One region of the Streptomyces sp. NPDC014727 genome, then DNA from elsewhere that is predicted to be linked to it. Evidence: riboswitches for the same ligand, from Rfam matches in the RefSeq annotation. Region 1 holds a riboswitch; each other region holds the start of a gene.
What was found. A riboswitch is a leader RNA that binds a small molecule or an ion and turns the genes downstream of it on or off. The one in region 1 is predicted to bind cobalamin.
Positions count from the first base shown of each region.

Region 2: another riboswitch for cobalamin. It lies ahead of ACF1B9_RS00685 (prenyltransferase/squalene oxidase repeat-containing protein); the one in region 1 lies ahead of ACF1B9_RS33075 (ribonucleoside-diphosphate reductase subunit alpha).
Region 3: another riboswitch for cobalamin. It lies ahead of ACF1B9_RS07125 (ABC transporter substrate-binding protein); the one in region 1 lies ahead of ACF1B9_RS33075 (ribonucleoside-diphosphate reductase subunit alpha).

Region 1 covers NZ_JBIBYR010000033.1:71,591-75,875, forward strand. The annotation lists gene ACF1B9_RS33075 (ribonucleoside-diphosphate reductase subunit alpha) at 1-1,017, opposite strand, end outside; cobalamin riboswitch at 1,155-1,290, opposite strand; gene mctP (monocarboxylate uptake permease MctP) at 1,462-3,099, opposite strand; gene ACF1B9_RS33085 (DUF3311 domain-containing protein) at 3,096-3,350, opposite strand; gene ACF1B9_RS33090 (GntR family transcriptional regulator) at 3,620-4,285, opposite strand, start outside.
Region 2 covers NZ_JBIBYR010000001.1:141,368-145,652, forward strand. The annotation lists gene ACF1B9_RS00675 (energy-coupling factor transporter transmembrane component T) at 1-807, opposite strand, end outside; gene ACF1B9_RS00680 (SCO2322 family protein) at 804-1,490, opposite strand; gene ACF1B9_RS00685 (prenyltransferase/squalene oxidase repeat-containing protein) at 1,487-2,761, opposite strand; cobalamin riboswitch at 2,869-3,004, opposite strand; gene ACF1B9_RS00690 (MBL fold metallo-hydrolase) at 3,234-4,285, opposite strand, start outside.
Region 3 covers NZ_JBIBYR010000003.1:235,287-239,571, reverse strand. The annotation lists gene ACF1B9_RS07140 (acyl-CoA dehydrogenase) at 1-588, shown strand, start outside; gene ACF1B9_RS07135 (acyl carrier protein) at 849-1,124, shown strand; gene ACF1B9_RS07130 (beta-ketoacyl-[acyl-carrier-protein] synthase family protein) at 1,121-2,344, shown strand; cobalamin riboswitch at 2,422-2,611, shown strand; gene ACF1B9_RS07125 (ABC transporter substrate-binding protein) at 2,703-3,713, shown strand; gene ACF1B9_RS07120 (FecCD family ABC transporter permease) at 3,710-4,285, shown strand, end outside.

The DNA.
Region 1 (4,285 bases):
ACGTCGCTGGTCCTCGCCCGTGTTGTCGCGCAGCTCCAGGAACTCCTCGATGTCCGCGTGCCAGGTCTCCAGGTAGACGGCGGCGGCGCCCTTGCGGCGGCCGCCCTGGTTGACCGCGGCGACGGAGGCGTCGAGCGTCTTCAGGAACGGCACGATGCCGTTGGAGTGCCCGTTGGTGCCTCGGATCAGCGAACCGCGGGCGCGGATACGGGAGTACGAGAGCCCGATGCCGCCCGCGTGCTTCGAGAGCCGCGCCACCTGGTGGTAGCGGTCGTAGATCGAGTCGAGCTCGTCGAGCGGGGAGTCCAACAGATAGCAGGAGGACATCTGCGGGTGCCGCGTACCGGAGTTGAACAGGGTCGGCGAGGAGGGCAGATAGTCGAGCCGGCTCATCAGCCCGTACAGCGCGGCCACTTCGTCCAGGGCGCGCTGCGAATCGTCCTCGGCGAGACCGGACGCGACCCGCAGCATGAAGTGCTGGGGCGTCTCGATGACCTGGCGGGTGTGCGGGTGGCGCAGCAGATAGCGGCTGTGCAGGGTCCGCAGCCCGAAGTAACCGAACCGGTCGTCGGCGGCGTCGGCGAGCGAGCGTTCCACCAGCGCGTCGAGGGCGTCCGCGTGCAGCGCGACGAACTCGGCGGTACGGTCCGCGATCAGGCCCTCGCGGTGCCCGACGGCGACGGAGGCGGAGAAGGTGACCGCGCCCTGGCCGATCGCCTCGTCCGCGATGGTGCGGGTCAGGAGCCTGGCGGCGAGCCGGGAGTAGGCGGGGTCCTCGGAGATCAGCCCCGCGGCGGCCTCGGTGGCCAGCGAGCGCAGCTCGGCCTCGTCCGACCGGGCGCTGCGGCCGCGCAGCGCGGCGGCGGCGACACGACCGGGGTCGGTGTCGGGCAGATCGACGGTGAGGTCGGTCAGGGTCCGCAGCAGTGCGGTCCCCGGTCCGTCGTGTGCGGTCCCCTCGGACTCGGCCGCTTCGGACACGGCGACTGAAGCCGGATCGGCTGGCGCGATGGTCACGTGGTGCTCTCCCTCGCTCGGCTCGGGGCCGGCGGGGAACGGGGCAGCCGGGCAGAGGCGGGCCCCAGCGGGGCAGCACTCCGTACGGCGTCCACCGGCCCATCCGCGAGGCCCGGACGTCTGGCATCCGGTTCGGTCGAGCCGGATGCGCTGTCGGCAGGTCCTCGGACTTACTCGGGGGTGCGCAAAAGCGCACCGAACACACCGTTGCGGGACAGTTCCGGATTCGCACCGGATTCCCCTGCGGCGACAGCGAGCATGAGCATACATGTGGGGGCCGCCCGATGAGGCAGCCCCCACATGTTGTGTCGTGCAACGTGGGCCGGGCCCGTAGAACGAGCTGTACGGCCCTGTTCGGAGCCCGGGGCACCCGATCACGCGGACGGCCCGCCGAGCCCCGCAGGAGGGGGCTCGGCGGGCCGCCGGCCGGTGTCGGAGCGCTCGTCAGTGGCCGCCACCCGGAGCTCCGGCCGTGGCCGGCGGGAGCTCCACCTGGACGCCCTTGTCGCCCGCGTCGGCCGTGTAGTCGGCCGGCGAGGTCTCGTCGATTCCGGCGGGCGCCTTCACGGCGTTCAGGACGAAGGTGAGCACCACCGTCACCACGACGTTCAGCACGAACGCCGTGAGACCGATGTAGCCGATCTCGCCGATGCCCGGGATCTCCTTGGACGAACCGCCGAAGTGCGCCTGGGTCGGGCTGGCGACCCCGTACGCGGCCACCGTGCCGTACACCATGCCCACCGCCCAGCCCGCGAGCAGTGCCCAGCGGTGGAACCAGCGGGTGAACAGGCCGCCGACCAGGGCCGGCATCGTCTGGAGGATCCAGATCCCGCCGAGCAGCTGGAAGTTGATCGCCACCGTCTTGTCCATGGTGAGGACGAAGGCGAGCGCACCGACCTTCACCAGCAGGGACACCAGCTTGGAGACCTTGGTCTCCTGCTCCGGGGTCGCGTCCGGCTTCAGGAAGTCCTTGTAGATGTTGCGGGTGAACAGGTTCGCGGCGGCGATCGACATGATCGCGGCGGGCACCAGCGCGCCGATGCCGATGGCGGCGAACGCGACCCCCGCGAACCAGTCGGGGAACATGTTCTCGAACAGCTGAGGGATGGCCAACTGCCCGTTGTCCACCTTGATCCCGGCGGCGATCGCCATGAAGCCGAGCAGCGCGAGCAGGCCCAGCATCAGCGAGTACAGCGGCAGGATCGTGGTGTTGCGCCGGATCACGTTGCGGCTGCGGCTGGAGAGCGTCGCCGTGATCGAGTGCGGATACATGAAGAGCGCGAGCGCCGAGCCCAACGCCAGGGTGGCGTAACCCCATTGGCCCGCCTCGCCGGGTGCGAGCGCCCCGCGCGGCTTGCCGGTCGCCGGGTTGGTCTGCGAGAACGCCTCGCCCGCCTTGGCGAAGATCTCGTCGAAGCCGCCGAGCTTGATCGGGATGTAGATGATCGCCACCGCGATGACGAGGTAGATCAACCCGTCCTTGACGAACGCGATCAGCGCGGGTGCCCGCAGCCCGGACGAGTAGGTGTACGCGGCGAGCACCGCGAACGCGATCAGCAGCGGCAGGTCCTTGATGAACCAGTGGGTGTTCTCGCCGCCGCCGACACCCATCACGTCCAGCACCGCCTGGATGCCGACGAGCTGGAGCGCGATGTACGGCATCGTGGCGAGGATGCCGGTGACGGCGACCGCCAGCGAGAGGCCCTTCGAGCCGAAGCGTCCGCGGACGAAGTCCGAGGTGGTGACGTACCCGTGCTTGTGCGAGACGGACCACAGCCGCGGCAGGAAGGTGAAGATCAGCGGGTACACGAGGATGGTGTACGGCACGGCGAAGAAGCCGGCCGCGCCCGCCGCGTAGATCGCCGCGGGCACGGCGACGAAGGTGTACGCGGTGTACAGGTCGCCGCCGAGCAGGAACCAGGTGACCCAGGTGCCGAACGACCGTCCGCCCAGGCCCCATTCGTCGAGGCTGGCCTCGTTCTCGGCCTTGCGCCAGCGCGCCGCCAGGAAGCCCATGACCGTGACGGCCAGGAAGAAGAAGATGAAGACGCCGAGAGCGACGCCGTTCACGCCGTCCTTCATGCCGACGCACCCCCCTTGCGGGCGCGCTGGTCACGCTGCCACAGCTTGTACGCGACCATCGTGAGCGCGGTGGAGATCAGCACCCAGAGCATCTGGTACCAGTAGAAGAACGGGATGCCGATGAAGGTGGGGTCCACCTTCGCGTACGAACTCACCCAGAGCATCGCCACGAACGGCGCGACGAGGCAGAGGGCGATGACCACCCGAACGGGCGTGATGGTGGGCGGTTTTCCTTCAGGGTCTGCTGCCATGCGGTGACTCCGTCCCCTCGCTGATCACCTGGTGTAATGCGCAGGAAATCTAGGGGAGGATTCCGGTCACCGTCACCCCCTGTCCGCATTGCGGTCCGACAACGGTCCCGTGAACGGGATCTCATGTTCGGAATGTTGCCGAACGTGCGAGAGTCGGCCTGTGCGGAGGCAGACGAACGGCCCCCGTGGAGCGATGCGTTCCACGGAGGCCGTCGACGGTCATGTGCGGGGACGCAAGGGCCGGAACCGGTCGGCCGCCGCACCCGGGGTCAGTCCGTCGGCCGCTTCAGGCGCGCCACGAACTTGTACCGGTCGCCGCGGTAGACCGAGCGCACCCACTCCACCGGCTCGCCCCGCCCATCCAGCGAGTGCCGGGACAGCATCAGCATCGGCAGGCCCACATCCGTACCGAGCAGTCCGGCCTCGCGCGGGGTGGCGAGCGAGGTCTCGATGGTCTCCTCGGCCTCGGCCAGCCGGACGTCGTACACCTCGGCCAGCGCGGTGTAGAGCGAGGTGTACTTCACCAGCGAACGGCGCAGCGCGGGAAAGCGTTTGGCCGAGAGATGCGTGGTCTCGATCGCCATCGGCTCCCCGCTGGCGAGCCGCAGCCGCTCGATCCGCAGCACGCGGCCACCGGCCGTGATGTCGAGCAGCCCGGCGAGTGTGTCGTCGGCCGTGACATAGCCGATGTCCAGCAACTGGGACGTCGGTTCCAACCCCTGGGCACGCATGTCCTCGGTGTACGAGGTGAGTTGCAGGGCTTGCGAGACCTTCGGCTTGGCGACGAAGGTGCCCTTGCCCTGGATGCGCTCCAGCCGGCCCTCGACGACCAGCTCCTGGAGCGCCTGGCGCACGGTGGTGCGCGAGGTGTCGAACTCGGCGGCCAGGGTCCGTTCCGGTGGCACAGGTGTGCCCGGCGGCATGGTGTCCGTCAT
Region 2 (4,285 bases), on a different contig from region 1:
CACCCCGAGCAGCCCGCCGAGCGTGAGGACGTTCGTGGTGTGCCGGACGGCGGGCGGAACCTGGGCCGTGCGCCCGTATCCGCGCGCGTCCATCGAGGCCGCCACCGCGACCGAGCGCTCCAACGCACCCTCCAGGACCGGCAGTCCGATCTGGAGGACCGCCTTGACGCCGCCGGTCGGACGGCCCCGCAGCCGCCGTGCGGTGCGCAGCCGCACCACATCGGCGACCATGTTCGGCGCGAACGTCATGGCGACGACGACGGCGACCCCCGCCTCGTACAGCGCACCCGGCAGCGACTTCAGCAGCCGGGCCGGGTTGGCGAGCGAGTTCGCCGCACCGAGACAGATCAGCAGGGTCGCCAGCTTCGCCCCGTCGTACAGCGCGAAGACCAACTGCTCGGCGGTGACCCGGCCACCGATCCTGACGCCCTTCGCCCAGTCGGGCAGCGGCACCTCGGGGAGCGTGAACACCGGATGCGTCCCGGGGATCGGTGAACCGAGAAGGACCGAGAAGACCAGCCGCACACCGACGACGAACAGCCCGATCCTGATGAACGCCCCGTACGAACGGGCCCACGGCGCGTCCGTACGGCGCGCCGCGACCACATAGCCCGCGACCCCCACCAGCAGCCCGAGCAGCAGTGGATTGGTGGTCCGGGACGCGGCGGTGGCGAGACCGAGCGCCCACAGCCACCAGGCCCCGGCGGGCAGGGCGTTGCTCCGGGTCGCCCCGGGGGCGCGCAGCGGCCGGCGCGGCCGGACGGTGCCGGTGGCGCCGGTCACCGCGCCGCTGGTCGGGGCGGTCATCCGCGGCGGCGGCGGGCCTGCACGACTGCGGCGATGCCGAGGAGGAGAACGGCGCCGACGCCGACGAGCACCCCGGCGGACGGCCCGCCGCCGGAGCCGCCCGAACCGGCGGAGGCGGCGGCGGGGACGGAGGCGCCCGGGGACACGGTCGCGGAAGGCGTGGCGTGCCCGTCGCCCGAGACCTGTTCGCCGCAGCCCGAGCCCGGATAGCCGGATATGGCACAGAGCAGCGCGTCGCTGCTGTAACGCAGCGGTTTGGCCACCGAGGCGAGTGCCTCGGCGGTGCTCGCGTCCGGGGTGACCCGCGCGCACGCGGTACGCGGCGCGGGCGGCGTCTCGCCGACCGGGGCGTCCGCCGCCGTGCCCGGGTCGATGACCAGCGCGACCCGCTTGGTGCCGTCCTGGGCCGGGGTGTCCGCGCAGATCTTCGCGAAGTCGGGGGAGCGGCGCGGCTTCGCCGAGTCCTGGGAGTCCTCGCTCACCGAGAACCGGAAGCCCTGCACCGTGCCGTCGTCCGGCCGGACCAGGGACGGGCCCTGGGTGGCGTACGTCCAGCCGGTGCTGGAGCTCTCCCAGAACGACCAGTACCGGTACCCGGCCGCCTGGGCCGTCCCCGCGCCGAGCACGGCCAGGACGGCAGCCAGGGCCACCAGCAGCGCGGTGGCCCTTCCCGCCCGCCTCACAGCTGCCGGTTCTTGCGCCGGCCGCTGATCAGGAAGGCCGCGGCCGCAGCGACGACGAGGCCGATGCCGATGAACCACCACACGCCGCCGATCACGTCGTCGCCGCTGTGCACCTGGTCCTTCTCCGTGGCCTCGTACCCGGTGTCGGCGGACGGGTCGGGCGTCGTGACGGCCGCGGGCGCGGGACCGGTCGCGTTCAGCCGGTCGACCAGGTTGACGCCGTTGAAGTCGCGGGCGTCGGAGCCGGTCGCGTGCGCGGCCAGGACCAGCTGGGCGTAGGCGGCGGGACCGTTCTGCTCGGCCCAGGGGCCCGAGTTCTTCTTCAGCCAGGCCACGGCCTTGGCGGCCTTGTCCTGGTGGCCCGCCGCGGACAGGGCGACGACCGCGTCCGCGGTGTTGCCGAAGTCGGGCTGCGGGGTGGTGTCGGAGGCGCCCGGCATCGGGGCCAGGTCGAGGTGGCCGCTCGTGGCGAGGGCGTTCGCGAGGTAGTGGGCGCCGTTCTGGGCGGCCTGCTCGGGCGTGAGACCGGACCCCGGGTGGCAGCTGGTCCCCTTGGTCGCGGCGTTGTTCCCGACGGCCAGGGCCTTGCCCATCGTGCCGAGCACGGCGGCGGCGGTGGCGTCCGCGTTGGCGGCGAGCTTGCCGGCCTTGTCGGGCTGGTAGGCGAAGGCGCCGCCGTCCTTGCCGCCGCACGGGATCGCGAGCGCGAGCAGCGGGGAGTAGGGGGTCTTGCCGTTCGGGGTGGTGATGTCCGCGAGCCGCTGGCCCTGCCGGGCGAGGGCGCCGATCACCAGCGAGGTGGAGTTGGCGTCGCTGGGCGCGCCGGCGGTGTAGCCCCAGCCGCCGTCCTCGTTCTGTACGGACTTCAGCCAGCGGACCGAGTTGTTCACGGTGTCCCGGTGCCCGCCCACCTCGACGAACGCCTGGACGGCGGCCGCGGTGGCATTGGTGTCCAGCACCGTCTTCCCGGTGCAGGGCCGGGAGACGTCGGGCCGGTACGCGGCGTAGGCGCCGTTGCCGCACTGCTGGGCGATCAGCCAGTCCACCGACTCCGTCGCGGGCGTGACGCCCTCCAGCCGCTGGGCGAGGAAGGCCAGCGACTGCCGCCAGACACCGTCGTAGGTCGGGTCCTTCGTGCCGTACAGCCCGGACGGCAGGGCAGCGGACGGCGAGGGGGAAGGGGACGGCGCCGCCACCGCGACCGGGGCAGCGGCCGCACAGAGCACGGTGGCGATGGCGGCGAGCGATGCCGCGCTGCGGCGTACGGTCATGGCGGGCGGGGCCTCTCCTGCGGGGAACCGGGCACAGGCACGCTCAGGCACCAGGCTCCGGCTCCGTATACCTCGACGGTGCCGACCACCGGGGTTCCGGAGGTCGCGAGCCGGTCACGACCGCGGACAGGGCATTCCGACTCACCGTCTGCGACGACGGTTCACGGCTGCGTGGTCAGCGCCGGATTCGCACCGGCTTCCCCCTGAACGGGCATGATGACGACCCGCACACTCTACCGGGCGGGGCCGGACGGGTTCCGGGGCCGTCCGGGGGCTCGTCCCCCACGGGACGGGCGACGGCTCCCCGCGGCCCCGGGGGCCCGACGGGCGACGGCTCCCCGCGGCCCCGGGGGCCCGACGGGCGACGGCTTCACCGCGCTCGCCGGAAGCCCGGCCCGTGCCGGTGCCCGGGGTGCCCGGGGTGCCCGGGAGAGGGTGAACGAGCTCCCTGCCCGACGGCCCGCCGCGCCCTTCACACCGCGATGTACGTCACCGGCTCGCTCCCCGCCACCGCCTCCGCGCGCCCCAGCCTGACCAGTCGCCGCAGATGCGCCTCGGCCTCCGAGACGGCGATGTTCCGTGAACCGTGCGAGATCTGCTCCCACGGCCGGTTCCACTCCATCCGCTCGGCCAGCTCCCACGGCGTGAGCGGGGTGGCCAGCAGCTTGAGCAGTCCGGTCAGCCGTTCCTCGTGATGGTCCAGGAGTTCCCGTACGCGCCGCGCGGCGTCCGTGAATGCGTACTGGTGGGCGGGCAGCACCTCCGCCACGCCGAGCCGGCCGATGTGCTCCAGCGAGCCGAGGTAGTCACCGATGGGGTCTCCCCCGGCGGAGGGGGCGGTGCCCGGCGCGGTGTCCGGGTCCTCGTACAGCCCGATGTGCGGGCTGATCCCCGGCAGCAGATGATCCCCCGAGAACAGCCGCCCCCGGCCCGGCAGATTCCCCGGATGCTCCTCCTCCAGATGCAGACAGACATGACCGGGCGTGTGCCCCGGAGTCCAGATCGCCCGCAGTCGGCGGCCCGCCAGGCCGAGGAGCTCACCCGGAACGATCTCCCGGTCCGGGAGCGCGGACCGCAGCCCCGGCAGTGTGCGCATCCGACCGCCCTCGACCGCGGCCCGCAGCGGCGCGAGATGCTCCTGGGGCGCACCGACCGCGGTGAGCTTCGTCAAGAGGTACGCCAGCCAGGTGCCGGGCCGGGCCTCCCGGGTGCGGCGCACGATCGCGGCGTCCGCCGCGTGCATGGCGATCCAGGCCCCGGAGGCCTCGCGCACCTGGCCGGAGAGGCCGTGGTGGTCGGGGTGGTGATGGGTGATGACCACACCGTGGATGTCGCCGATGCCCGTACCGATGGCGTCGAGCCCGGCGGTGAGGGTGTCCCACGCCTCCGGATCGTCCCAGCCCGTGTCGATCAGGACCGGCCCGCGATCGGTGTCGAGGACATGGACGAGGGTGTGGCCGAGCGGATTGTCCGGGATGGGGACCTTGATGCTGTGCACGCCCCCGCCATGGTCGGTCACCTGCG
Region 3 (4,285 bases), on a different contig from region 1:
GCGGAAATGCTCTTCGCCACCGAACCGGCCGGCCACGGTGCTCCCTCCGGCGGGGAATCCGGCGACCTCGACGATCCCCGGTTCCTCGGCGGGCTCCTGGCGGCCCTGGAGGGGATCTGGTTCGGCCGGGCCAGGGAGCGGATGAGCCGCGCACCGCACGGCGATCCGCTGGGACGGTGGAACGCCGCGTCCGGGCCGGCCCTGCGTGGCGTCGAGGCGCACGCCCACTGGCAGGCCGCCGAGGCGTACACGGACGCGGTGACCGGTCTTCGGGACGGTCCCGCCCGTGAGCGACTGGTCGACCTGCAGAGGCTGTTCGCACTCGACCGGATCTCCCGGAACAGCGGGGACCTGCTGGCCGCAGGGCATCTGACGGTTGATCAGGTCAATGATCTGCCGGACATCGTGGACCGACTGATCACCGCCGTCGCCGCTCATCTGCCCTCCCTCGTGGACTCCTTCGCGCTGCCGCCGGAACTGCTCGCCGACTGGCCCATCGCGGGGGCCGACTACATCGAGGCGTACGACGATCCGGAGGCCGGCTGGCAGCCGGACGGGGGCCGGGCGACGGTTCGGGGGGAACGGTGAGGACCGTGACAAGAACGGGAACAGCTGTGCGATCCCGCTCGGTGCGGGAGGCGGCCGGAGCCCTCGGTGTCCGCGCTGTGCTGCTGGTCTTCTGGGGTACGGCAGCCGTTCTGTCCCGGTGGTGCACGCGGCCGCGGCAGGGCGGTGGCGAATCGGTTCGGCACAAGGCGTAACTGGAGACACGTCACCCAGTTGATTCGGCGTCGGGACGGTGCCCCCGCCGTCACCGGCAGTCGTACCGAATGATGGAGAGGAAGCTCATGAGTGCCATTCATCCCAAGATCACCGAGGTTCTGACACACACCTTCAAAGTGCCCGCCGTGGAGATCCGTCCGGATTCCACGATGGACAGCCTGGAGATGGACTCCCTCGCCGTCGCCGAGTTCGCCGTGCTCATCAGGGAGACGCTGGGTGGCCAGGGAGACTTCGACAAGCTCCCCAAGGGCGCCACCCTGGCCGAGATCACGCGATTCATCGACGGGGCCGACGGCGGGTCGCCGGTGAGCGGTGCGGCACCGATGAGCAACGCCCGATGAACAGGCCCGTCATCGCCGTCACCGGCCTGGGCATGATCACCCCGGTCGGCAACGACACCGAATCCACCTGGAAGGGCGTGTGTGCCGGAATCTCGCCGGTGCGTACCGTTGCGGCACTCGAAGGCTGCGCGATCGATTTCGCCTGCACGGTCGACGGAATCGATCTGGACGCCGCGGTCGGTGGACGCACCTCGTTCCGGATGGGGAGGTACACCAAGTTCGCCGTTCTCGCCGCCCGGGAGGCGGTCGCCGACGCCGGGCTCGACCCGGCGGAGTGGGAGGGCGGCAGGGTCGCGGTGGTCGTCGGCACCAGCAGCGGGGGCTCCGCCTCACTGACCGAGCAGGCCGTCGTGCTCGACCGGCTCGGGCCCGACGCCACCTCGCCGTCGGGCATCCTGCTCACCATTCCGAACATGCCGGCGGCCGAGATCGCGATCCAGTTGCGGGCGACCGGTCCCAGCATGGCGCCGTGCACCGCCTGTTCGTCCGGCGTCACGGCCCTGTCCGTCGCCCGCGATCTGCTGGTCACCGGGCAGTGCGACATCGCGATCGCCGGAGCCACCGAGTCGATCGTCTATCCGGCCGCCATGGCCGGGTTCGCCCGATCCGGAGCCGGGGCCCGGCGGGACGGCGACGCGGCCGGGCTGTGCCGGCCCTTCGCCGCCGACCGGGCCGGGCTGGTCATGGGCGAGGGCGCCGCCGTCATGGTGCTGGAGCGGGCGGACGACGCCCGTGCCCGGGGCACGGTGCCGCGGGCGCTGGTCGCGGGCACCGGGGCCACCACCGACGCCCACCATCCCATCAGCCCGCATCCGTCCGGCGCGGTGGCCCGGACGGCGGTGGAGATCGCGCTGCGCGACGCCGGCTGGACGGCGGGAGACGTCGAGCACGTCAACGCACACGGCACGGCCACCCCGGTCAACGACGCCACCGAGGCCGCCCTCATCGCCCGGGTCTACCCGCACCGGCCGCCCGTCACCGCCCCGAAGGGCGTCCTGGGGCACTGCATGGGGGCGGCCGGAGCGATCGAGGCCGGACTGACCGTCCTGACGCTGCAACGCGGAATCGTGCCGCCGATCGCCAATCTGGACGCCCCGGCGCCCGAGTTCGACATCAACTGCGTCACCAAGTCTCCCCTGCGGCAGCCCATCCGGCGTGCCGTCAGCCACTCCTTCGGATTCGGCGGACACAACGCCGTGATCGCTCTTCAGGGCCCGTAGGCGCCAGGCAGGTGGTGCGACGGGAAACGGCCCGGCGTACCACCGGCCACACCGCCCGTGAGCTGCGCAGAGGCCCGTGATAGCTTGCCGGAGCCAGTCGAACTCCACGAAGGGGTCAGGGAATCCGGTGAGAATCCGGAACTGACGCGCAGCGGTGAGGGGGACGGGCGGGGCCACGGCCACTGGGAACACCCTCGGGTGTCCTGGGAAGGCGTCCCGTCCGCAGGAACCCGAGTCCGAAGACCTGCTGGCACCTGCGATCCGGTACCGGGCGCAGGACGCCGTACAACGGGCTCCGCGTATGGGCCCAGAGACGCAGAGGGACTCCGTGCCGTCCATATCCAGCCCTGTCCGCACCATGGCCGCTTTCTCGGCGGGACTCGTCCTGCTGACCGCCTGCGGGGGCGGAACAACCAATTCTGCCGCGAAGCCCGGCTCCACCGACGGATACCCGGTGACGCTGAGGAACTGCGGACGCACCGTCACCGTCGAATCCGCACCGCACCGCGCCGTGTCGGTCGACCAGGGATCGACGGAGATCCTGCTCTCCCTCGGCCTCGCCGACCGGCTGGCCGCCACCGCGACCTGGACCGACCCGGTGATGAAGGGGCTGGAGAAGGTCAATGCCGGCGTCCCGAGGATCGCGGACAACCGGCCGTCGTCGGAGAAGGTCCTCGACCAGGAACCCGACTTCATCAGCGCGTCGTTCGAGTCGACGCTCGCCAAGGGCGGTGTCGCCCCGCGCGAACAGTTCGAGGAACTCGGGGTCCCCACCTATGTCTCGCCCGCCGACTGCACCGGCAAGGACAACAGCGGCAGCGGGGACGGCGCCCGTACCGAGCCACTGGCCATGGACAGCGTCTACGACGAGGTGCGCGAACTGGCCCGGGTGTTCGGCGTGGCCGGCCGCGGCGACAAGCTCGTGGCGCAACTGCGGGCCCGGGTGAAGAAGGCGGCCGAGGGCGTCGACGCCTCCGACGCCACCATCCTCTACTGGTTCTCCGACTCCAAGGCCCCCTACCTGGCCGGCTGCTGCGGAGCACCCGGCATCATCACCAGGGAACTCGGCGCCAAGAACGTCTTCGACGACACCCACGACGAATGGCCCCAGATCAGCTGGGAGACCGTCGCCGACCGCGACCCCGACGTCCTCGTCATCGGCGACCTGACCCGTAAGGCACAGACCGCCGAGAGCGCCGCGAAGAAGATCGAATTCCTGGAGTCCAACCCCGTCACCAAGAACATGGACGCCGTCAGGCACCAGCGATACGTCCTGCTGAGCGGCCAGGCCATGAACCCGTCCATCCGGACGGTCGAGGGCGTGGAACGCGTCGCCGCCGGGCTGCGCGCCTTCGGACTCGCGGGATGACGGACACGGGACGCGCCGCGGCCCCGGACACGTCACGGACCTCCGCGGCAGGCGCGCGCGGCGCGACGGGGCCGCGGAAGCTGCGCGGCGGAGTCCTGTGGGGCTGCGGCATCGCGCTGCTCGTGCTGTCCGTCGCGATCGCCGTCACCATCGGCCCCGCCCGTATCTCCGTCGCCGACGTCTGGTCCACGACCGCCTCCCACCTCGGCTGGGGCCGGTCACGGCTCACGCCGATCCGGGACGGCATCGTCTGGAACCTGCGCATGCCGCGCACCCTGCTCGCCGCGGTGTGCGGCGCCGGGCTGGCTGTGTGCGGCACCGTCATGCAGTCCCTGCTCCGCAACCCGCTCGCCGACCCGTTCGTCCTCGGCGTCTCCTCCGGTGCGTCGACCGGCGCGGTCGTGGTCGTCGTCCTCGGCGTCGGCGGGGGAGCGGTGTCGATCTCGACCGGCGCGTTCATCGGCGCCCTGTGCTCGTTCGCCCTCGTCCTGCTGCTCAGCCACACCCTGGGCGGCACGACCGACCGGGTCGTCCTCTCCGGTGTCGCGGCCATGCAACTGTTCTCCGCGCTC